3 regions of the Streptomyces sp. NPDC006997 genome follow, and region 2 is predicted to be linked to each of the others. Evidence: riboswitches for the same ligand, from Rfam matches in the RefSeq annotation. Region 2 holds a riboswitch; each other region holds the start of a gene.
What was found. Region 2 has a riboswitch for cyclic di-AMP ahead of ABZ659_RS17970 (NlpC/P60 family protein). Riboswitches for the same ligand answer to the same signal wherever they lie in the genome.
Positions count from the first base shown of each region.

Region 1: it holds a riboswitch for cyclic di-AMP, as region 2 does, so the genes downstream of both, ABZ659_RS22790 (transglycosylase SLT domain-containing protein) here and ABZ659_RS17970 (NlpC/P60 family protein) in region 2, are expected to answer to the same signal.
Region 3: it holds a riboswitch for cyclic di-AMP, as region 2 does, so the genes downstream of both, ABZ659_RS33555 (M23 family metallopeptidase) here and ABZ659_RS17970 (NlpC/P60 family protein) in region 2, are expected to answer to the same signal.

Region 1 is NZ_JBEYHH010000022.1:119,809-127,175, forward strand. Features, by position in the region: gene fahA (fumarylacetoacetase) at 1-358, opposite strand, end outside; gene ABZ659_RS22785 (HAD family hydrolase) at 623-1,453, shown strand; gene ABZ659_RS22790 (transglycosylase SLT domain-containing protein) at 1,500-1,988, opposite strand; cyclic di-AMP (ydaO/yuaA leader) riboswitch at 1,994-2,184, opposite strand; gene ABZ659_RS22795 (polyprenyl synthetase family protein) at 2,843-3,853, shown strand; gene ABZ659_RS22800 (DUF2092 domain-containing protein) at 4,215-5,486, shown strand; gene ABZ659_RS22805 (ABC transporter ATP-binding protein) at 5,518-6,540, shown strand; gene ABZ659_RS22810 (ABC transporter permease) at 6,527-7,367, shown strand, end outside.
Region 2 is NZ_JBEYHH010000016.1:124,364-131,730, reverse strand. Features, by position in the region: gene ABZ659_RS17995 (PspC domain-containing protein) at 1-34, opposite strand, end outside; gene ABZ659_RS17990 (PspC domain-containing protein) at 224-1,516, shown strand; gene ABZ659_RS17985 (response regulator transcription factor) at 1,513-2,259, shown strand; gene ABZ659_RS17980 (C40 family peptidase) at 2,284-3,342, opposite strand; gene ABZ659_RS17975 (hypothetical protein) at 3,757-4,110, shown strand; gene ABZ659_RS17970 (NlpC/P60 family protein) at 4,164-5,366, opposite strand; cyclic di-AMP (ydaO/yuaA leader) riboswitch at 5,374-5,545, opposite strand; gene pcrA (DNA helicase PcrA) at 5,839-7,367, shown strand, end outside.
Region 3 is NZ_JBEYHH010000057.1:16,204-23,570, forward strand. Features, by position in the region: gene trmB (tRNA (guanosine(46)-N7)-methyltransferase TrmB) at 1-638, shown strand, start outside; gene ABZ659_RS33550 (PrsW family intramembrane metalloprotease) at 679-1,989, shown strand; gene ABZ659_RS33555 (M23 family metallopeptidase) at 2,089-3,165, opposite strand; cyclic di-AMP (ydaO/yuaA leader) riboswitch at 3,177-3,334, opposite strand; tRNA gene ABZ659_RS33560 (tRNA-Met) at 3,647-3,720, opposite strand; gene ABZ659_RS33565 (alginate lyase family protein) at 3,768-5,000, opposite strand; gene ABZ659_RS33570 (dihydrofolate reductase family protein) at 5,521-6,669, opposite strand; gene ABZ659_RS33575 (MarR family transcriptional regulator) at 6,730-7,248, shown strand.

The DNA of each region.
Region 1 (7,367 bases), on a different contig from region 2:
CGTAGAAGTCGACGTAGTCCGCGACCTCGAAGGGGAGGTGCAGGGTCACCGAGGAGAGCGGGTGGAACAGCGGCTCCAGGGCCTCGCGGTGGGAGGGCACGGTCACCCACGCCGTCAGCGCGCGGCGTACGTCCGACCAGGTGGTGCGGCCCGCGGCCAGCAGCGGGTTCAAGGTCGGGCGGCCGAGCAGGGCGGCATAGGGGGAGCCCAGGGTCAGGGCCGCCGCACCGGCGTCGAGGACGTGGTCGCCGAGGCGGACGCCGATCCTGCGGTCCGCGCTGCCGGGGAGTGAGAACACGCCGTACGGAAGGTTGTGCGGTCCGAAGGGATCGCCCTCGGGGACATCGAAGGGGGGCATGGGGTGCTGCCTCTCTTTCTGCGGGCGCGCCACACATTCAGGTGGTCGGGCCACACGTTACGGCGGAGGCGGCCGTCTTGGGCACTGTCCGATACGCCCGAAGAGGGTGTTATGCCGGAAAGGTGGTGGCGGGATGTGCCTGTTCTGGTCCGGCGGCCCCCGGGGCCCGGAACCGGTCGCGGGGCCTAAGCACGGAGCGGAGTAAGGAAGTTGAGGCCGGAACAAGGGTCAACGAAGGGGGCGCGATGTCCGTATTCTCTGATCATGGCCGCACCCATCGCATATGCCGAGCGCACCACGTACTCCCTCATCGCCACCGACCTGGACGGGACGTTGCTCCGCGGCGACGACACCTTCTCCGACCGGTCGCTCAGCACGCTCGCCCGGGTGGCCGAGGTGGGCGCCCGACATCTGGTGGTGACGGGGCGACCGGCGCCGAGGGTGCGCCCGCTGCTGGAGCTCCTGGGCAGCACGGGGCTCGCGGTGTGCGGGCAGGGCGCGCAGTTGTACGACGCCGGCGCGGACCGTCTGCTGTGGTCCGTGACCCTGGACCGGCAGTTGGCCGAGACGGCGCTCGGCAAGATCGAGGCGGAGGTCGGCCAGGTCCACGCGGCGGTCGACCAGGACGGGGTCGAGGGGCTCACGCTCATCGAACCGGGCTACGAGATGCCGCACCCCACCCTGCCCGCGGTACGGGTGGACCGGCGCGACGACCTGTGGTGCGCGCCCATCAGCAAGGTCCTGTTGCGCCACGCCACCCTGTCGGACGACGAGTTGGCGTCGGTGGCCCGCGCGGTGGCGGGCTCGCTGGCGACGGTCACCATGTCGGGACCGGGGACGGTGGAACTCCAGCCCTGCGGCGTCACCAAGGCGACCGGGCTGGCGCTGGCCGCCGGACACCTCGGGCTGCGCCCGCAGGACACCATCGCCTTCGGCGACATGCCCAACGACATCCCGATGTTCGACTGGGCGGGCCACGGCGTCGCCATGGCCAACGCCCACCCGGAACTCAAGGCCGTCGCGGACGAGGTCACCCTCTCGAACGAGGACGACGGTGTCGCCGTCGTCCTCGAACGCCTCAGCTCACAAGGCTGACTGGGGCCGAGGGCCGGGCGTCGGCCCGGCTGCCGGGGCCGGGGGCTCAGTACGCCCCGAAGACGTTGTCGATCGAGCCGTACCGCGCGGCGGCGTAGTTGCAGGCGGCGGTGATGTTCGCGACCGGGTCGTACGGGTTGAAGGCGGTGCCGGGCACGTGGTAGGCGGCGAAGGTCGGGTCGATGACCTGGAGCAGGCCCTTGGAGGGGGTGCCCGCGGCCGCGTTGGAGTCCCAGAGGTTGATGGCGGCCGGGTTGCCGGACGACTCGCGCATGACGTTGCGGTAGATGGCGTCGTAGCTGCCCGGGATGCCGTGCTGGGCCATCACGGTGAGCGACTCGCGGATCCAGCCGTCGAGGTTGTCCGGGTACGCCGTGGCGGCGGTCGCGGCCGTGGTGGCCGTCGGGGTCCGGGCGGAGGCGCTGGTCGCGCCGATCAGCGGCAGCGCGAGCACGGCGGCGCCGGTGCTGGCGAGGGCGATCGTGCGGGCGAGGCGGGTGGTGCGGGCACGGCGGGGCTGGCCGTCTGCGGGCATGGTGAACGTCCTCTCCGGCGCCTGCGAGGTGAGCTGTCGGGTTCGGGCGGGAGCTGCCCGGCCGTGCCCTGCGCGGGTACGGCTTCACCCCGAGCCGTGCCGTGGCGACGTACGGCGTCGTGTGACGTCGTACGCGTCGCGGCCCGGCGACTTACCTGGGTCCCCCGCTCCTGCCATGGATGAGTGAGTGAGTCAGTGGGTGCCGGAGCGGTGGCAGGATTCGGCGTCCGCCCGACAGGCCGGGAACGTATGCGAGAGCACATGTCGGAAACAAGTGCGGGATCCGCGCATCACACCGTTCGGTGTGTGATCGACCTTGATCGGGTGATTTCGGGGTACTTGATCCTTTGTGAAGGCGCAGAAGCAACTGCTGGGGGGATGGCGGGGGTTCGGGTGGAGGAAGTGGTGGAGGGGAGGGGGCGGACTCGCGGGGTCGGGGTGAGGCATGTCACGGGCGTTAACAAGAGCGTCAAAACGGGCATTACTGCCAACTCGCCCTCAAGGTCGGGTTGGTGTCCTGGCGAATCCGGAACCCCTCCCGAGGGGTGTGTCGTTGCCGTATCGGTCACCCGGGGGGGCGTCCGAGGGGGGGCGTGTTCATGCCATCATGGCGAACAAAGGGGTGCAGTGCACCACGTTCGGGTGTATCTGGCCGTATTCACTCACTTAGCCCGCATATCCACTCGTATCGAATGATCAAAAACATACCGACCGTGATCCGATGCCGCCCGTGCCGCAACGGTGGGCGCCCTCGGTGATCGAAACATGACCGGATACGCTGACTTGAGTGAAGGCAGCGACGTATCGACAAACCGCGTAAGCGCCGGTGGATACCAGCAGACAGGAGACCCCTCGTGACCGTCGTCGGGCCATTCGGGCTGAGCGTGCGGGACCAGGCCCTGGAGGCCGATGTCCAGGCTGGGCTGGCGGCCGTCGAGGAAGGGTTGCTTGAGGCAACCAAGAGTGAGGTCCCTGCCATCACCGGCGCCGCCCAGCATCTCGTGCGGGCGGGCGGGAAGCGTTTCCGGCCACTGCTGGTGATGCTCGCGGCTCAGTTCGGCGATCCCTACGCCCCCGGAATCGTGCCTTCCGCGGTGGTCGTGGAGCTGACCCACCTGGCGACGCTGTACCACGACGACGTGATGGACGAGGCGGAGGTACGGCGCGGCGTGCCGAGCGCGAACACCCGCTGGGGCAACTCCGTCGCGGTCCTCACGGGTGACTTCCTCTTCGCCCGCGCCTCGCACATCCTGGCCGACCTCGGGCCGGAGGCGGTGCGGGTGCAGGCCGAGGCGTTCGAGCGGCTCGTGACCGGCCAGATCCTGGAGACCGCGGGCCCCACCGACGGGCGCGACCCGGTCGACCACTACCTCGACGTCCTCTCCGGCAAGACCGGCTCGCTGGTCGCGGTCGCCTGCCGGTTCGGCGCGATGATGTCCGGCGCAGACGAGACGGTCATCGACGTCCTCACCCAGTACGGCGAACGGCTCGGCGTCGCCTTCCAGCTCGCGGACGACGTCCTGGACATCGCCTCCGACTCCCACGAGTCCGGCAAGACGCCGGGCACCGACCTGCGCGAGGGCATCGCCACCCTGCCCGTGCTGCGGCTGCGGGAGCGCGCCGCCCGGCTGGGGCTGGAGGAGGACCTCGCCCTGTGCAAGCTGCTCGACTCCGACCTCACCGACGACGACCAGCACCAGCGCGCGCTGACGGCGCTGCGCGCCCACCCCGCGCTGGAGCAGGCGCGGCGCGACACGGTGCGGTACGCGGAGGAGGCGCGGGCCGCCCTGCTGCCGCTGCGTGAGTGCGACGCGAAGGCGGCGCTGACGGAGCTGTGCGACGCGGTGGTGCACCGGGCGGGGTGAGCGGGGCTCGTCGTACCCCGTCTGTACCGCGCTGGCGCCCCCCGGATCCGTCCGGCGGGGGAGGCGCCGTGCGCCGCGTCCCCGTCAGGTTCCCCGGGGGTGCCCCCAGTCGGCGGACTGCGACCGCAAGGTGACCGGCACCCCTACGGGTCGGTGCACACGGGGTCGTGGCGTGTCATACCCGAGCAGTACGCGGAGTTGGCTCCGTGGTCTGACGCTTCTCGCGGGCCGATTTGGTCAGATGGAGACCACGGAAAACACCACTCCTCACCAATTCGGGTGAGAATGGCGGCTCGGGGTAGAGCGCGACGAGGACGTGACGAGACGGACAGCCGCCGCCGACGCGAGAGGTAAGGCAGACATGGCACCGTACGCATCCGACGACAACACGACCGCGGCGCGGGACACGCGGGGAGACGACGCGCGCGGGGCGCGACGCAGGGCCGCGCGGTACGTGGTCCCGGTCGCGGTGACGGGGGTGGCCGCGGCGACCATCGGGCTCGTCCCGGCGCTCGCTGACTCCGGCAGCCCGGACCTTCCCGAGATCAGCGCACAGGAACTCATAGAGAAGATCGCCGCGTCGGACGTGCAGCAGCTGTCCGGAACGGTGAAGATCACCACCGACCTCGGGCTCCCCGACCTCGGCGGCCTGGGCGGCGGACTGGCCTCCGGGATGGCCGGGCAGGACGGCGGCGAGGGCTCCAGCGCCGACCCCTCGGCCAAGCTCACCGAGCTGGTCTCCGGCACGCACACCCTGCGCGTCGCCTCCGACGGCCCGGACCGGCAGAAGCTGTCCCTGCTGGAGGACGCCGCCGAGTACAGCCTGATCCACAACGGCGAGGACGTCTGGGGCTACGACAGCGCCTCGAACGAGGTCTACCACGGCACCGCGGCCGACGGCGCCGCCGGGGGGAAGAGGGCCGAGGAGGTTCCCGCCACGCCCAAGGACCTCACCGAGGAGGCCCTGAAGGCGGTCGACGACACCACCGCCGTGACCGTCGACGGGACCGCGCGGGTCGCCGGGCGCGACACGTACAAGCTGCTCGTCAAGCCCCGGCAGTCCGGGTCCACGGTCGGCGCCATCACCGTGGCGGTGGACGCGAAGACCGGCCTGCCGCTGAAGTTCACGCTGACCCCCGCGAGCGGCGGCGCCGCCGTCGTCGACGCGGGCTTCACCCGGATCAGCTACGCCAAGCCCGCCGCGTCGACCTTCGACTTCACCCCGCCCAAGGGCGCGAAGGTGACCGAGGAGGGTGACGCGCCGCGGACGCAGGAGCGGGACTTCCCCAAGGGACTCGACAAGGAATTCGGTGACGGATTCGGTCAGGGCACGGACGACGGCGCTGGCAAGGGCCTCGGCGAGCACGCCGAGGGTCCGGTCGTCATCGGTGAGGGCTGGAACGCCGTCGCCGTCCTCGACACCGGCGGCCGGGGCGTACCCTCCGGCACCGAGGTCGGCGGGGACATCGGTGGCTTCCTCGGCTCCCTCGGCGACGAGGTGAAGGGCGACTTCGGCTCGGGCACGGTCTTCAAGACGCGCCTGGTCAACGCCCTGGTCACGGACGACGGCAAGGTATACGTGGGTGCGGTGACGAAGGACGCGCTGGTGAAGGCGGCCGAGTCCGGGAAGTAGGCACGGGGCGACCGAGGGAGCCGAGAAGCCGATGGGTGAACCGTCCGCCACGGAGCAGGACGAGAAGCGGCCGGACGCGGGGGAGGCCGCGGGAGGGAACCCGGTGGCGGAGCCGGTGGAGGACACCGTCATCCACACCCGCGCGCTCACCAAGCGCTACCGCGGCGGGCAACTCGCCGTGGACGGCCTGGACCTGACCGTCCCGGCGGGCAGCGTCTTCGGCTTCCTCGGCCCCAACGGCTCGGGCAAGACCACCACCATCCGCATGTTGATGGGCCTGATCGCGCCGACGTCGGGCACGGCGCGGGTGCTGGGGCAGCCGATGCCCCGCGCCGCCCGCGCCGTACTGCCCCACGTCGGCGCCCTCATCGAAGGGCCCGCGCTGTACGGCTTCCTGTCCGGCCGGGAGAACCTCACCCGGTACGACTCCGCCGACCCGACCGCCGACCCGCGCACCCGGCGGGTCCGCGTCGAGGCGGCGCTGGAGCGGGTGGGGCTGGCGGCGGCCGCCGGGAAGAAGGCCAAGGCGTACTCCCTGGGGATGAAGCAGCGGCTCGGTCTCGCGGCGGCGCTGCTCCAGCCCCGCAGACTGCTCGTCCTCGACGAGCCGACCAACGGCCTCGACCCGCAGGGCATGAGGGAGATCCGCGCCCTCGTCAGGGAACTGGCGGCCGAGGGCACGACCGTGTTCCTGTCCTCGCACCTCCTCGACGAGATCGAGCAGGTGTGCACGCACGCCGCCGTGATGGCGCAGGGGCGGTTGATCACCCAGGGCACCGTGTCCGACCTGGCGGCGGGCACCCGGGGACGGCTGGTGGTGACCACGCCGGACGGGGCGGAGGCGGCACGGGTGCTGAAGGAGCGGGGCGTCGGCGACGTCGTGGTCACGGACGACGGCCGGGTCACGGGAGAAGCGCCGGACGGGGAACTCGCGGACCTCACTGCCGCGTTGGTCGGGATGGGGGTACGGGTCCGTGGCTTCGGAGTGGAACGTGCCTCGTTGGAGGACGCGTTCGTGGCGCTGACGGGGGAGGGATTCGATGTCGCGGGCTGAGACAGGGCAGGGCGTGCGGGTGGCCGCCGGGGCCGTCGGCGTCGTCGACTCCCGCTCCGGGTCCGACTCGGGATCCGACCTCGGGTCCGGTTCGGGGAGTCGTACGACGTCCGTGCTCTGGACGTTCGGTCTCTTCCGCAGCGAGCTCGGCACCACCTTCCGGCGCTGGCGCACCCTCGCGCTGCTGGGGGTGCTCACCGCCGTCCCGATCCTCGTCGGGGTGGCCGTGAAGATCGAGACGAGTGACGGCTCCTCACTCGGCGGAGGGGGCGGCGGGGGCGGTGAGGGGCCCGCGTTCATCGCGCAGATCACCAACAACGGGCTGTTCCTGGTGTTCACGGCGCTGGCCGCGACGCTGCCGTTCTTCCTGCCGATGGCCATCGGCGTCGTCGCGGGCGACGCCGTCGCCGGTGAGGCCAACGCCGGAACGCTCCGCTACCTGCTGGTCGCCCCGGCCGGTCGCACCCGGCTGCTGCTCACCAAGTACGCGACCGTCATCACCTTCTGCCTGGCGGCCACCCTCGTGGTCGCGCTCTCGGCGCTCACGGTCGGCGCGCTGCTCTTCCCACTCGGTGAGCTGACCACCATCTCCGGCACCCGGATCAGCTTCGGCGAGGGCCTGTTGCGGGCGCTGCTGATCGCCCTGGTCGTCGCCGCCTCTCTGATAGGCGTCGCGGCGCTCGGCCTGTTCGTCTCCACGCTGACCAACAGCGGCATAGCGGCGATGGCGACGACCGTCGGACTGCTGATCACCATCCAGATCCTGGACCAGATACCCCAGCTCGACGCGCTCCAGCCGTACTTCTTCTCCCACTACTGGCTGTCCT
Region 2 (7,367 bases):
GCACGGCGTCCGCGGCGTGCTGGTGATCAGTCATGAGTCCATGGTGACGGGCGATCCGCCGCCGCGGCAGTCGGTACGACCCTGGCCGAACCCTGAAATCACCCCTGACCCGACGCGGGGGAAGCGTTCGAGGCCGGGCGGCGTCCGCACCCCGGGAAGATCAGGGGAGTCTCGGGGACAGACCCTGATGCCCGGGCCCGGCCGTCGTGTGACCATCGATGACATGCCGGAAGCCGCAGCAGCGCCAGTCATGTCACCGCGGCCGCCGCGCAAGCTCTACCGCAGCAGCGACGGACGCTGGCTCGGTGGCGTGGCGCGGGGGCTCGCCGGGCATCTCGGGCTGCCCGTGGTCTGGGTGCGCCTGGTCTTCGTCGGCCTGTTCATGGCCGACGGTCTCGGCGCCCTGCTGTACGCCGCGTTCTGGTTCTTCGTCCCGCTCGGCGTGGGCGGGGTCGAGGCCCAGCGCCCCCCGTCCCTCGTCCACACGGAGACCTCACCCGACGGCCGCCGCAGGCTCGTCACCCGCAAACCGGACAAGGGACAGCTGGTCGCCCTGCTCCTCATGGTCGTCGTGGCCATGATCTTCGTGGGCAACGTGAACCTCGGCACCGGGGCGCAGGCGTACCTCTGGCCCACCGTCCTCGTCGGCGCGGGCGTCGCCCTGGTCTGGCGGCAGGCGGACAACGCCCGCCGGGCCCGCTGGGTCGAGGTCGGCCGCCGCAGGCGCACGCTGAACCTGCTGCGCACGGTGGCCGGTGTCCTGCTGGTCACCGCGGGCGTGACCGGCATCTTCGTCCTGAAGGGCTCCGCCGCGCACCTCGGCTCGGTCCTCCAGGCCGCCCTCGCCGTCCTCGTCGGGATAACCCTGCTCGCCGGTCCCTACCTGGTCCGGATGACCCAGGACCTCTCCGAGGAGCGTCTGATGCGCATCCGCGCCCAGGAGCGCGCCGAGGTCGCCGCCCACGTCCACGACTCGGTGCTGCACACCCTGACGCTGATACAGCGCAACGCCGACAACCCCGGCGAGGTACGGCGTCTCGCCCGCGCCCAGGAGCGCGACCTGCGCACCTGGCTCTACAAACCCGAGGGAACCGGCAAGGACGAGGCCGACGAGCCGACCACCCTCGCCGAGGCGGTGCGGCGCAACGCCGCGGAGGTGGAGGACAAGCACGGCGTCCCGCTCGAGGTCGTCGTCGTGGGCGACTGCCCCCTCGACGAGAAGACCGCCGCCCAGATGCAGGCCGCGCGCGAAGCAATGGTGAACGCCGCCAAGTACGGTGGCGAGGGCGGCGCCGTCCAGGTCTACGCCGAAGTCGAGGGCAAGACGGTCTTCGTGTCCGTCCGCGACCGCGGCCCCGGCTTCGACCTCGACTCGATACCCGCCGACCGCATGGGCGTTAGAGAATCGATCATCGGCCGCATGGAGCGCCACGGCGGCACGGCGCGACTGCGCGCGGTGCCGGACGGCGGCACGGAGGTCGAGCTGGAGATGGAGAGGGCGGAGAAGACGTCATGAGCGACCCTTCCGAGACGAACGGCACCGCGGCAGCGGCACAGTCGGCCGAGTCCGCGCCACCCGCGGGCGGCGGTGCGCCCGGACGCCGGGTGCGGGTGGTCCTCGTCGACGACCACCGCATGTTCCGCACCGGCGTCCAGGCCGAGATCGGCCAGACCGAGCAGACCGGCGTCGAGGTGGTCGGTGAGGCCGCCGACGTCGACCAGGCGGTCACGGTGATCACGGCGACCCGCCCCGAGGTCGTCCTCCTCGACGTGCACCTCCCGGGGGGCGGCGGGGTGGAAGTGCTGCGCCGGTGCGCCCCGTTGATGGCGGACGCCGAGCAGCCCGTCCGCTTCCTCGCGCTGTCCGTCTCGGACGCGGCGGAGGACGTGATCGGGGTGATCCGGGGCGGTGCCCGGGGCTATGTCACCAAGACGATCACCGGCACCGACCTGGTCGACTCGATCTTCCGGGTCCAGGAGGGCGACGCGGTCTTCTCGCCGCGGCTCGCCGGGTTCGTCCTCGACGCGTTCGCCTCCACCGACGCCCCGCCGGTCGACGAGGACCTCGACCGCCTCACCCAGCGCGAGCGTGAGGTGCTGCGGCTCATCGCCCGGGGCTATGCCTACAAGGAGATCGCCAAGCAGCTCTACATCTCCGTGAAGACGGTCGAGTCCCATGTCTCGGCGGTCCTGCGGAAGCTCCAGCTGTCCAACCGGCACGAGCTGACCAGATGGGCCACGGCGCGACGGCTGGTGTGAGGCCGCCTCGCACTGACTCCGCGCTCACACCACCCGGGTCGCCCCCGCGAACGGCATCTCGCTGATCGGGGCCAGCCGTACCGGTGAGGCAGGGTTCGGGGCGTGGATCATCTGGCCGCCGCCGACGTAGAGGCCGACGTGGCTGATGCCGGAGTAGAAGAAGACCATGTCGCCGGGGAGGAGTTCGGAGCGGGAGACCCGGCGTCCGGCGCCGATCTGGGCGTAGGTGGTGCGGGGCAGGGAGACCCCGGCGGCGCGGTAGGCGGCCTGGGTCAGGCCGGAGCAGTCGAAGGCGTCGGGGCCGGTGGCGCCCCAGACGTAGGGGCTGCCGAGGGCCTGGTAGGCGTAGGAGACGGCCGCCGCGGTGCGGGAGTCGGGGGCGGCGGTGGTGGGAGGGGGAAGGCTGTCGCGGGGGCCGGTCGAGGCACGGGAGGCGCGGTCGGGGGCGGCGGGGGAGGTGACGCGGGCGCGTTGGCCGGCCGACAGCCGGTCGAGCAGCCGTTCGGCGGCGTCCAGTTTGCCGGTGATGGTCCGCCGGTGGCGCTTCAGCTCCGTCTGGCGTGACTTCAGGGAGGCCAGTTCCACGCGGGCGGCGCCACGCAACCGCTCGATCTCCCGCATCTGCTGGTGGACACGGGTGACGGTGGTGGCCTGCCGGTGGCCCGCGCGCTCGGCGAACGCGGCGCCGTCGAGGTAGCGGTCGGGGTCGTCGGAGAGGGCGAGCTGGAGCGTGGGGTCGAGGGTGCCACCGCGGTACTGCGCCGCCGCGGCCGAACCGAGTTCCTCGCGTGCCGAGTTGAGCCGGTCCTCCTTGCGGGCCGCCTCGTCGCGCAGTTCCGCCAGCCGCTCCTCGGCGGCCTCGGCCTTCTCCCGGGCCCCGTTGTACTGGTCGGTGGCGGCCTCCGCCTCCTGGTAGAGCTGGTGGACCCTGGCCCTGACCTGCGCCGGGGTGAGGTCCGGCTGGGCGTGCCCGGTGCCGTCGAAGGCGGTCGCGGTGGCCGCGCCCGCCAGGACGAGGGTGGCGGCGGTCCGGACGGTGGTGCCGCCTGCCGGACGTTGTGGGGGCTTGCGGTGCGCTGCCACCTGGGCTGCACATCCTTTCGTACGGCCGTGAGGAGCGGGGGGACGCGCCCGTCGGCGGCCCGCACAGGGGAGTGGACCGCCGCCGGACCTTCTCGGCGGGGGTGGCCGACGCCGCCCCTGGCGAGGGCGGGTTGGGGAGCCGGTCACCTGGGGGAGGACGCTAATCCCGGGCGTGTCCAGCCGGTGACACGTTGTACGGAAGTGACTCCAGCGGATCGCCGGACGACCGGGGATGACCGGGGCTCCCGAGGCGGGCCGTCGACTTCGCGCGGTGCGCTGACCGATGTGGGGAAACCGGGAGCCGACGCGGCGGGGCGGCTGCTATGGGCGCATATATGCAAGGCGCGGCAGAAGGGCCCCGTAGGGGTGGGCCGGTGTCGGACGGCGGGGTGGCCGTGGCTAGGCTCCGGCTCCATGGACGTACTCATCCACCTCTTCGTCGGCCTGCACGTCATCGGAATCGCCGCGCTGCTCGGCGGCTTCCTCACCCAAATGAAGGCGATGGGGCAGGGCACCGCCCGCTTCGTCCCCGCGATGCTGCACGGCGCCCTGACGATGCTGGTCACGGGTGTGGTCCTGGTCGGCCTGAACCAGGCCGACGACCGGACCCTCGACAACGTCAAGATCGGCGTGAAGCTGGCCCTGCTGATCGTGATCCTCGGGCTCGTCTACGTGAAGCGGGACGAGGAGAAGGTGGACAAGGGCCTCTTCGGCCTGGTCGGCCTGCTGACCACGACGAACATCTTCATCGCGGTGCTCTGGACCTGAGGTCCCGCTCCGGGGGCCCGGCCCGTGCCCGGCCCCCGGAGGAAGCGTGGGCGTCAGGCGGGCCGTACCACGCTGTGGATGGAGGACTCGCCGTCGTAGTAGACCGACTCCTCGCGCACGTAGGCGCCGGGCTTCGGGGCGTGGATCATCATGCCGTTGCCGATGTAGATGCCGACGTGGGTGACGTCGTCGTAGAAGAAGACCAGGTCACCGGGTTGGGCGCTGGACAGGGAGACCGTGGTGCCCGCGTTGACCTGGTCGTAGGTGGTGCGCGGCAGGGAGATCGCGGCGGCGTTCCAGGCGGCCTGGGTCAGTCCGGAGCAGTCGTAGGAGTCGGGGCCGGTGGCGCCCCAGACGTACGGCTTGCCGATCTGGGCGCGGGCGAAGGCGAGCGCCTTCTCGGCCTTGGAGGCGTACGAGGAGTCGGCCGCGGGGTCCGTCGAAGTACCGGTGGAGGTGCCGGTGGAGCCCGTCGCGCCGGAGGTGCCGCTCTCCTGCTCCTGGGCCGCCGCCGCTGCCGCTGCCGCTTCGTCTTCCTGGCGCTGCTGCTCCTCGGCCTGCTGGCGGGCCAGCTCGGCCGCCTTGCGCTCGGCCTCCTCCTGCTTCTTCTTCTCGATCGCCGCGAGCCGCGCCTTCTCCTCGGCGGTCAGCTCCGACAGCAGGTCGCGCGCGTCGGCGAGCTTCTTCTGGACGGTGGACTTGGCCGTCCTGAGGTCGTCCCGCGACTCGGTGAGCGTCTCAAGGCTGTCGGTGGCCTCCTGGCGCTTCTCCATCGTCGCCGTCTGCTCGGCGAAGTAGTCGTCGACCGCCGACTTCTGGGTGCTGGTGAGCCGCCCCATGAGCTGGGTCTGGTCGAAGTAGTCCTGCGGTGAGTCCGCGAGCAGGAAGGTCGCCGTGGTGGGGGCGGCGGCGCCGGTGCGGTACTGGGCGGCGGCGTAGGAACCGAGTTCCTCGCGCGCGTCGTTGAGCTTCTGGGTGCGCTTGGCGACGTCGTCGAGGAGGGTGTCGACCTGCTTGCGCTGCTTCGCGGTCTTCTCCTTGGCCGCGTTGTACTTCTCGGTCGCCGACTCGGCCTGGCGGTAGAGGTCGTCGACCTTCTTCTCGACCTCCTCCAGACTCGGCCGGTCGTCCGAGGGGGCCGCGTTGGCCGTCTGGGAGAGCAGGGCCACGGAGGTGAGGGCGGCGGTGGCCAGGCCGGGGGTGCGGATACCGGCCACGCGGCTGCCCGCGGCACGTGACTTGCGGTGCGACGCCAAGGAGGCGACTCCTTCCATGTACCGCCTACCGGGTTAGCTGTCGGGTTCGGGCGGGTGGTTCGGAAGGGTTGCCCTACGGCCACTCCCTCAGGAGGAGTGAGCCGATTCACCCCGGGATCGGTGGGTCCCCGGCTCCGGCCACTGCCACGCGGGCACGCCGGACTCGGCGGAGGCCGCGCGGCCCGGCGACGTTCGCCGGAGGGGGTCGTACGGCCCGCTCGGCACCGTAGCCAACTCGTGTGGTGGCTGTGAAGGTTGGTGGGTGATATGCCCGATACATTTTCGTGACCTTATCCGGAACGTCGCTCACCGTGTCCGGGCTGGAGTGATCCGTGACGGTCGGGGCGAGGGGCGCGCGGGCTGGGGCGGTCCGGGGCCGTGGCGCGGACCGCGGCGGTCCCGGGCGGTGCGGGCGCCGGGTCGGCGGGATCCGGCTCCGGTTGTCAGTGCGGCACCCTAGACTCGGAGAGCGATGAGCAGCCTCTTTGACGACAGCTTCCTGGCGGACCTCCAGGCCCAGCGCGGCCCCGCGGACGAACCCCCGCCGCCGCCCGAGGACGATCACGTACCGGAGCCGGTTCCGGACGATCTGTTCAGCGGGAAGTTCGACGTGCCCCCGGACCGCGACGCCTACTACCGCGACGGCGCGCCCCGCCCGGTGGTGGACTCCGCCGCCCTGCTCGCGGGGCTGAACGACAACCAGCGCGCCGCCGTCGTGCACGCGGGTTCCCCGTTGCTCATCGTGGCCGGAGCCGGGTCCGGCAAGACCCGGGTGCTCACCCACCGCATCGCCCACCTGCTGGCCGACCGCGGTGTGCACCCCGGGCAGATCCTCGCGATCACCTTCACCAACAAGGCCGCGGGCGAGATGAAGGAGCGCGTCGAGCAGCTCGTCGGCCCGCGCGCGAACGCGATGTGGGTGATGACGTTCCACAGCGCGTGCGTGCGCATCCTGCGCCGGGAGAGCAAGCGGCTCGGCTTCACCTCGTCGTTCTCGATCTACGACGCCGCCGACTCCAAGCGTCTGATGGCCCTGGTCTGCCGCGACCTGGACCTCGACCCGAAGCGGTTCCCGCCCAAGTCGTTCAGCGCCAAGATCAGCAACCTGAAGAACGAGCTGGTCGACGAGGAGGACTTCGCCGCCCAGGCCACCGACGGCTTCGAGAAGACGCTCGCCCAGGCGTACGCGCTGTACCAGTCACGGCTGCGCGAGGCGAACGCCCTCGACTTCGACGACCTGATCATGACGACGGTCAACCTGCTGCGCGCCTTCCCGGACGTCGCCGAGCACTACCGCCGCCGCTTCCGGCACGTCATGGTCGACGAGTACCAGGACACCAACCACGCGCAGTACGCCCTCGTCCGCGAACTCGTCGGCCCCTCCGGCGAGGACCAGGACCCCGCCGAGCTGTGCGTCGTCGGTGACGCCGACCAGTCGATCTACGCCTTCCGCGGTGCGACCATCCGCAACATCCTCCAGTTCGAGGAGGACTACCCGGACGCGACGACGATCCTCCTTGAGCAGAACTACCGCTCCACCCAGACGATCCTCACCGTCGCCAACGCCGTCATCGAGCGCAACGAGTCCCGCCGCCCCAAGAACCTGTGGACCAACGCGGGCGCGGGCGCGCGCATCACCGGCTACGTCGCCGACACCGAGCACGACGAGGCGCAGTTCGTCGCCGACGAGATAGACCGCCTCACCGACGCGGGCGAGGCGAAGGCCGGGGACGTCGCGGTCTTCTACCGGACGAACGCCCAGTCCCGTGTCTTCGAAGAGGTGTTCATCCGCGTCGGCCTGCCCTACAAGGTCGTCGGCGGGGTCCGCTTCTACGAGCGCAAGGAGGTCCGGGACGTCCTCGCCTACCTGCGGGTGCTCGCCAACCCGGAGGACTCCGTCCCGCTGCGCCGCATCCTCAACGTGCCCAAGCGCGGCATCGGCGACCGTGCGGAGGCCATGATCGACGCGCTCTCCCAGCGCGAGAAGATCAGCTTCCCGCA
Region 3 (7,367 bases), on a different contig from region 2:
TGTGGCCCAAGTGGGGCCTCGACATCGACGGCCACACGGTCATCGACCTCGCCGACCTCTTCGGCAACGACCACCCCGTAGCCCTGGAGATCGGCTTCGGCATGGGCGAGGCCACCGCCCAGATGGCCGCCGCCGACCCCCGCACCAACATCCTCGCCGTGGACGTCCACACCCCCGGCCAGGGCAACCTCCTCAACCTCGCCGACCGCAACAGCCTCACCAACATCCGCGTGGGCAACGGCGACGCCATCATCCTGCTCCGCGAGATGCTCGCCCCCGACTCCCTGGACGCCCTCCGCGTCTACTTCCCCGACCCCTGGCCCAAGAAGCGGCACCACAAGCGCCGCCTGATCCAGCCGGACTTCCTCACCCTCGCCGCCACCCGCCTCAAGCCCGGCGCGCTGGTGCACTGCGCCACCGACTGGGAGCCGTACGCCGAGCAGATGCTCGACGTCCTCACCGCGCACCCCGACTTCGAGAACACCCAGCCGGACGGCGGCTTCGCGCCCCGCCCCGCCCACCGCCCGCTCACCCGTTTCGAGGGCCAGGGCCTGGACAAGGGTCATGTCGTGAACGACCTGCTCTTCCGTCGCGTACCGCGCCTACAGCACACTGACCTGCCCCACCCCGGCGCCTGACCACCGCGGACAGCGCCCCACCCCCGTTAGGGTCGATGCCGTGGCCACCAGTCCCGCGTACCAGACGTACGGAACGTACCCGGCGTACCCAGCCCCCCGCCCCCGCTGGTGGCACCGCGCCTGGGTCCGCTACGGCGCCCTCTTCACGCTCCTCGCGCTCTCCGGCCTCGTCATCCTCGCCCTCGTCCGCAGGGAGACCGGCACCGACGGGTTCCTGGTGGGGCTCGGCCTCGCCGTCCTCCCCGTCCCCCTCCTCGTCACCGCCTTCCGCTGGCTCGACCGCGTGGCCCCCGCCCCCTGGCGCAACCTCGTCTTCGCCTTCGCCTGGGGCGCCTGCGCCGCCGCCCTGATAGCGATCGTCGCCAACAGCTTCGCCACCCGCTGGATCGCCACGACCACCGCCGACCCGGTCGGCGCGGACACCCTCGGCGCGACGGTGATAGCCCCGGTCGTCGAGGAGTCGGCGAAGGCCGCCGCCGTACTCCTGGTCTTCCTCTTCCGCAGGAGGGACTTCACCGGGATCGTCGACGGCGTCGTCATAGCCGGTGTCACCGCCACCGGCTTCGCCTTCACCGAGAACATCCTCTACCTCGGCACCGCCTTCGGCACCGACCAGCTCACCGGCGGCAGCGGCATCGCGTCCGTCACCGCGGCGACGTTCTTCGTGCGCATCATCATGTCCCCGTTCGCGCACCCCCTGTTCACCGTCCTGACCGGCATCGGCTTCGGCATCGCCGCGCTCGGCGCCGACCGGCAGCGCGTGCGCCGCGTCCTGCTCCCGCTGTCGGGGCTACTGCTCGCGATGGGCACGCACGCCCTGTGGAACGGCTCGGCGTCCTTCGGCCCGTACGGCTTCTTCGCGGTGTACGGCCTGTTCATGGTCCCGGTCTTCGGCCTGCTGGTCTGGCTGGCCGTCTACACCCGCCAACGCGAACTGCGCACCGTACGCGAGGAACTGCCCGTCTACACCGCCGCGGGCTGGCTCACCCCGGCCGAGCCGTACGCGCTCGGCTCCCTGCGGGCGCGCCGCCTGGCCCGCGGGTACGCCGGTCACCACCTGGGCAAACCGGCGTCGCGCACGGTGGCGCAGTACGAGGCGTACGCGACGGCACTGGCGTTCCTGCGGCACCGGGCCCGCCGCGGCCGGGCCGGGGCGGACTTCGCCGTACGGGAACGGGAACTGCTGCACGAGCTGTGGAGCCGCCGGGACATCGCCTACCCGGCCCTGGACCACGCGGCGCGCATGACGGCTCCGGTGCGTCCGGTGTACGGATGGGTGCCGACGCAGACGCCCTACGCGGCCTATCCGGCTCAGCCGGCTCAGCCGGTCCACAATCCCTACCAGCACTGAACCGGCAGCCCTGACGTCGGGGGGTTGCCGTCAGGACCGCCGGGGATCAGGGTGAAGCGGGGGTGGAAGCGGAGTAGGGGGATGCCGCGAGACGCTCGCTCAGGGCGTGAGCCCCTTGCCCTGGAGCCAGGCCATCGGGTCGATCCCGCCGCCCCCGTCCGGGTGCACCTCCAAGTGCAGGTGCGGCCCGGTGACGTTGCCCGTCGCGCCCACGCGCCCGATGACGTCGCCGGTGGTCACCTTCTGACCGACGCTGACGCTGATCGACGACTGGTGGGCGTACCAGATCTCGGTGCCGTCATCGAGGGTGAGGACCGTCTTGTAGCCGTACGAGCCGTCCCACCCGGCCTGCGTGATCGTGCCGCTGTGGACCGCCTTGATGAGCGTGCCCGTGGGCGCGGCGAAGTCCAGGCCGGTGTGGTAGCCGGAGGACCACATCGCACCGGCCTGACCGTAGGTCGAGGTGATCGTGTACGAGGAGGTCGGCAGCGTGTACTGCCGGGCCAGCTCGGCGAGCCGCTCGGCCTCGGCCTTCTTGCGGGCCTCTTCCTCCGCGGCGGCCTTCTCGGCGGCGGCCTTGGCCGCGGCCTCCTCCTCCGCCTTCTCGGCGGCCTCGGCGGCGGCCTTCGCTGCGGCGGCCTCGGCGGCCTGCTGCGCCTTGGTGTCGACCTGGTCCTGCTGCTGCTCGGCCTGGGCCATGATGCGGGCGCGCAGTGCCTCACCGGCGTCGGTGGTGCCCTCGGCGGTGTCCGTGGTGGTGACGCCGACGCCGCTGAGCGGGGTAGCGGCCTCTTCGGCGGGCTCGGCGGCGGTGTCCTCGGAGTCGTCGTCCGAGAAGGGGGAGCCGACGGAGGGCAGGTCGGGTATGGAGATGGAGACCGGCGGCTTGCCCGTCTGCGCGGTGGCCATGCCGCCCGCGCCGACGGCGGCTATGACGCCGACGCCGAGAACGGTGGAGCTGCGGGCGAGGCCGCCGCCGCGCTGCTTGCTGACGCGGTGCCGTCCGCGTACGGGGCGGATGGAGTCCGCGGTGGGGTTCCACTCCTCCCAGGGGCCCTCGTCGGTGCGCTCGCCGCCGTAGACGACGGTGTCGACGGTGTCGACGGTGTCGACGGGACGGACGGAACCGGGGTCGGAGCCGAAGGCAGCAGGGGTGCCAGGCCGGTTGGACGCCACGTAGGCGTACTCCTTCCTTCCTTCTTCGCCTACCGGGTTAGCTGACGGGTTCGGAGCAGGAAGGTCTCCTACGCGCGTAAACCAGTCGTACTTCTACGGTGGTTGACGCGCGATTCACCCCAGGGTGGTGGTTCCCCGGTTCCCTCGCGGGATTCGGCGCGTGCGCACGGAGCCGTCTCTTGTGACGGCTGGGACGACCGCGCTGCGTTATCGGACGTTAATAGAACCGGGGGCTGAATTCCAAGCCGTTCCGCTTGATCATTACCGAACGCTGGGGGACGTACGGGGCCATGAACGGCGAAAATCGGGCGAGTTGGCCGGGGATTGGGTTCCTGACTGTATGTCAGTTGTTATGCGGAGGGCGTTCGAGGGGTCACGGGTTGTGACGGGGGGCGGGCGGCCACGCCGGGAGATGTGAAGTCGTACGCCACAACGCTTAGGGCCGGAATCCATGTACTGGATTCCGGCCCTAAGCCTTCAGTAGCGGGGACAGGATTTGAACCTGCGACCTCTGGGTTATGAGCCCAGCGAGCTACCGAGCTGCTCCACCCCGCGGCGTTGACACCAGTGTACGCCATTGGCGGGGGGCCCAGCACACGCCTTTATCCGGGGTTGTTCGCGTGGGTCAGGGTCTCCCAGGAGACGAAGCGGCCGTCGGCGCCTGCGGGGCGGGTACGGCGGGCGAGTTCGCGGGCGTCGTCGAGGGGGGTGTCGCCGTCGCCGGTGTCGTCGAGGCGGTGGTCGAGGTGGTTGAGGACGACCTCCAGGTGCGGGCCCATGTTCCGGTCCGCCTTGCCTGCGCAGAGCCAGGCGGGGGTGGGGCCGGTGCGGCGGAGCTGGTGGCGGGCGTGCAGGGTGAGGGTGGCGGTCAGGCGGTCCTTGAGTTCGTCGTAGAGGTCGACGCCCTGGTGCCAGGCGGTCTCGGCGATGTGGGCGGTGGCGGCGAGGGAGTAGCCGACGTGGCGGAAGTCGTGGCAGGTCTCCTGGGTGAGGCCGTCCTTGTACGTCTTCTGGCCGAACCAGTACGTGGAGATCTCGGCCGGGGTGTTGATGGTGCCGCCCTTCGGGGGGCGCGGGCGGGGGCCGTCCTTGGCCAGGTAGAAGTAGGCGGGGACGCGGGCGCGGGCGCGGGCGAGGGCGTCGTCGAAGGTCTGGTGGTCGTCGAGGAAGACGGCGATGGCGAGGGCCGCGTTGGTCATGGCGAGGTCCCAGTTGCCGTTGAAGTCGGGGACGCGGGCGGTGACCTCGGGGAGGTGGGCCGTGCGGAGCATGTCCTCGAAGCGGCGTACGCGGCCCTGGGGCCAGCCGGAGTCGGGGGTGTACCGGATGATCTCCGCGGCGCGGGCCCAGGTGGCGCCGGACCAGGCGGCCTGGAGGGCGGCGTTGCCGCCGGTGTGCCGTTTCAGCTTGGCGGACCAGGCGTCCATGATGGCGGTGGCCTTGGCGGCGTGCTGTTCCTTGCCGGTGACGGTGAAGAGGAGGGCCTGGGTGTAGGCGGCGATGGCGTCGCGGCGCTCGGCTCGGCAGCCGGGGCCTGGTCTGCCGTTGGTGGGGCAGGAGACGGTCGCGGAGGGCTTCGGGGTGTAGCGGTACGAGCCGTACTCGCTGTCCCGCATGTCGAGGTACGCCTTCAGCCAGGGCTGTTTGCCCGCGGTGACGTTCTCGCGGACGGCCTTGAGCTGTGACTTGCCGACGAGGATGCCGGGGTGGGTGAAGTCGGCGTCGGGGGGTAGGGCGCGGGCCATGCTGCGGGCCTCGGAATCCAGACTGCCGCACCCGCCGAGCAGCCCGGCGAGACAGCTGACGACCACCCCGAACACCACACTCCGCGCCATCGACCTCACGCCCCACCACCTCCGCACTGTCCGCCAGCCTGTCCCTGGCAGCGTGCCCCGCCGCGTGGCGCCGCGCAGGTCCATTGCTCCAGATGCACGCCTGCGGCGGCCTGTGGCTGTTTGGTGGGTGGCTGGTGTGGCGCTGTCTGCCGGGGGGTGGTGCGGGGCCGCGCCGGGGGGTGTCCGTCCTCGGAACCGCGCGGGCTGTGGGGTGCGGGGTGTGCGGGGTCTTCCGCGCGAACCACTGCGGGCGGACACCCCCCGACCCGTCCCCTTCCGTCGTACGGCGACTGCGGGCCGTCGCCCAGATCCGCCCTCGCTGCGGGCCGTCGCCCACATCCGCCCTCGCTGCGGGCAGCCGTCTGCCGACCGAGCTGTGGGCCGTCGTGCCGCCGGGGCCATGGGGGTACCTCCTGCTCGAAGAGCTTGGGGGAGGCACCCCGCCGCGCCGGGCCTCGCGGCCATCCCCCGGCGCCAGCAGCCCCGCCGGCACCCCCACCTACCGCCCCGCAAAACCCCGTCAACCCACCAAGTGTCGGTTCGGCGCCACCGCCGCCCCCTCGAACTCCGGCAGCAGCACCACCTGCGCCCCCTCCCCCACCAACACCCCACGCCCATCCGCCCCGGCGACGAACGTGTCCGGCTCCCGCCACCCCGTAACCACCCTCCGCACCCCCGCGTCAAGAATCAGCCGCGCACATGCCCGAGGACGCGACGCCCGCCGGGCGCAGGGCTCCAGGCTGCTGTACACCGTCGCACCGGCCAGCCGCAGCCGCCCCACGTCCCCCACGTCCCCCACGTCGATCTTCCCCAGCGCCGCCTCCTCCGCGTGGACGACGGGATCTCCGCCCTCCCGGGAGTAGCCGCGGGCCAGCTCGGTGCCGTCCGCCGCGACGACCACCGCCCCCACGCTGAAGGCCGTGTCCGACGGCGGGCACAGCGCCGCCAGCTCGCAGGCGAGCCGCAGCCAGTGGCGGTCGGCGGCGTTGGGCAGCGACCCGGCGCCGGGGGCGGTGGGCTCGTAGCGTAGGAGGACCGTGTCGCCGAGCGGCCGGGTCTCCCGCAGGCGCAGTCGGCCCGCCTGGTAGGACCCCGGCCCGAAGAGGCGCGGCGCCGTCGGCTCGCCGACGAAGAGCGGGGCGACGGCGAGCTGGAGTTCGTCGGCGAGGCCCTGCTGGAGGAGCTGGGTGTGGACGGTGCCGCCGCCCTCGACCATGAGGCGCCGTACGCCGCGCACGTCGTGCAGGTGCGTCAGCAGCTTCCGCCAGTCGACGTCGGGCCCCAGGGGGACGACGGAGGTGGTGGCGGACAGGTCGGGGGCCCGCTCAGCGCCCTTGTCCGTGGTGTAGAGGATCTTGGCGCCGCCCGTGTGCCAGAAGCGCGCCGCCAGGTCGAGGTCACCGGAGGCGCTGACGGTGACCTTGAGGGGGTACTCCGGCTGGCCCGCGGCCCGGCGGGCGGCGCGGCGGGCGGCGGAGTTGACCAGCAGGCGGGGGTTGTCGGCGCGGATCGTGCCGGCGCCGACGAGGATGGCGTCGACGGAGGCCCGTACCTCGTCGACCCGGTCGAAGTCGGCGGGGGAGGAGAGGAGGAGGCGGTCGGGGCCGTTGTCGTCGAGGTAGCCGTCGAGGGAGACGGCGGCGGACAGCAGGACGTGGGGGACGGGCATCGGCGGTAGCCACCTCTCAGGTGGTGTGATTCAAGTTTTAAGCAAAACTACCCTGGGCGTATGACGACTCGCTGGCTCACCCCTGAGGAACAACGTGCCTGGCGCGCGTTCACGGCCGCGACCCACCTCCTGGAGGACGCCCTCGACCGCCAGCTCCAGCAGGACGCCGGGATGCCGCACCTCTACTACTCCATCCTGGTCCATCTCTCGGAGGCCCCGGAGCGGCGGCTGCGGATGACCGGTCTGGCGGAGCGGGTGAAGATCACCCGCAGTCGGCTGACGTACGCCGTGGCGCGGCTGGAGCGGGACGGGCTGGTGCGGCGTGAGGGGTGCGCGTCCGACCGGCGGGGCAGTCTCGCGCTGCTGACGGAGGACGGGATGAGCGCGCTGGAGCGGGCCGCTCCGGGGCATGTGGAGACCGTGCGCGGTGCCGTCTTCGATCAGCTGGACGAGGAGCAGGTCGCCCAGTTGGAGGAGATCTGTTCCCGTATCGCGGGCGGGCTGCAGGGGGACGGGGGGACGGGGTGCGCGTCGTCCGGGGATCTGCCGTGGCGGCGGAGGTCCACCCCCTGCAAGTGAGGGGACGAGGGCCACTCGGCTGTCGCTTCAAAGCTCAAGCATGGGGGGTCTCGGATCGCCCAGGTTGCTTCGCACCGCCACGGTGATCGCCGCGAACGCCAGCAGCGGCGCGAGCACCG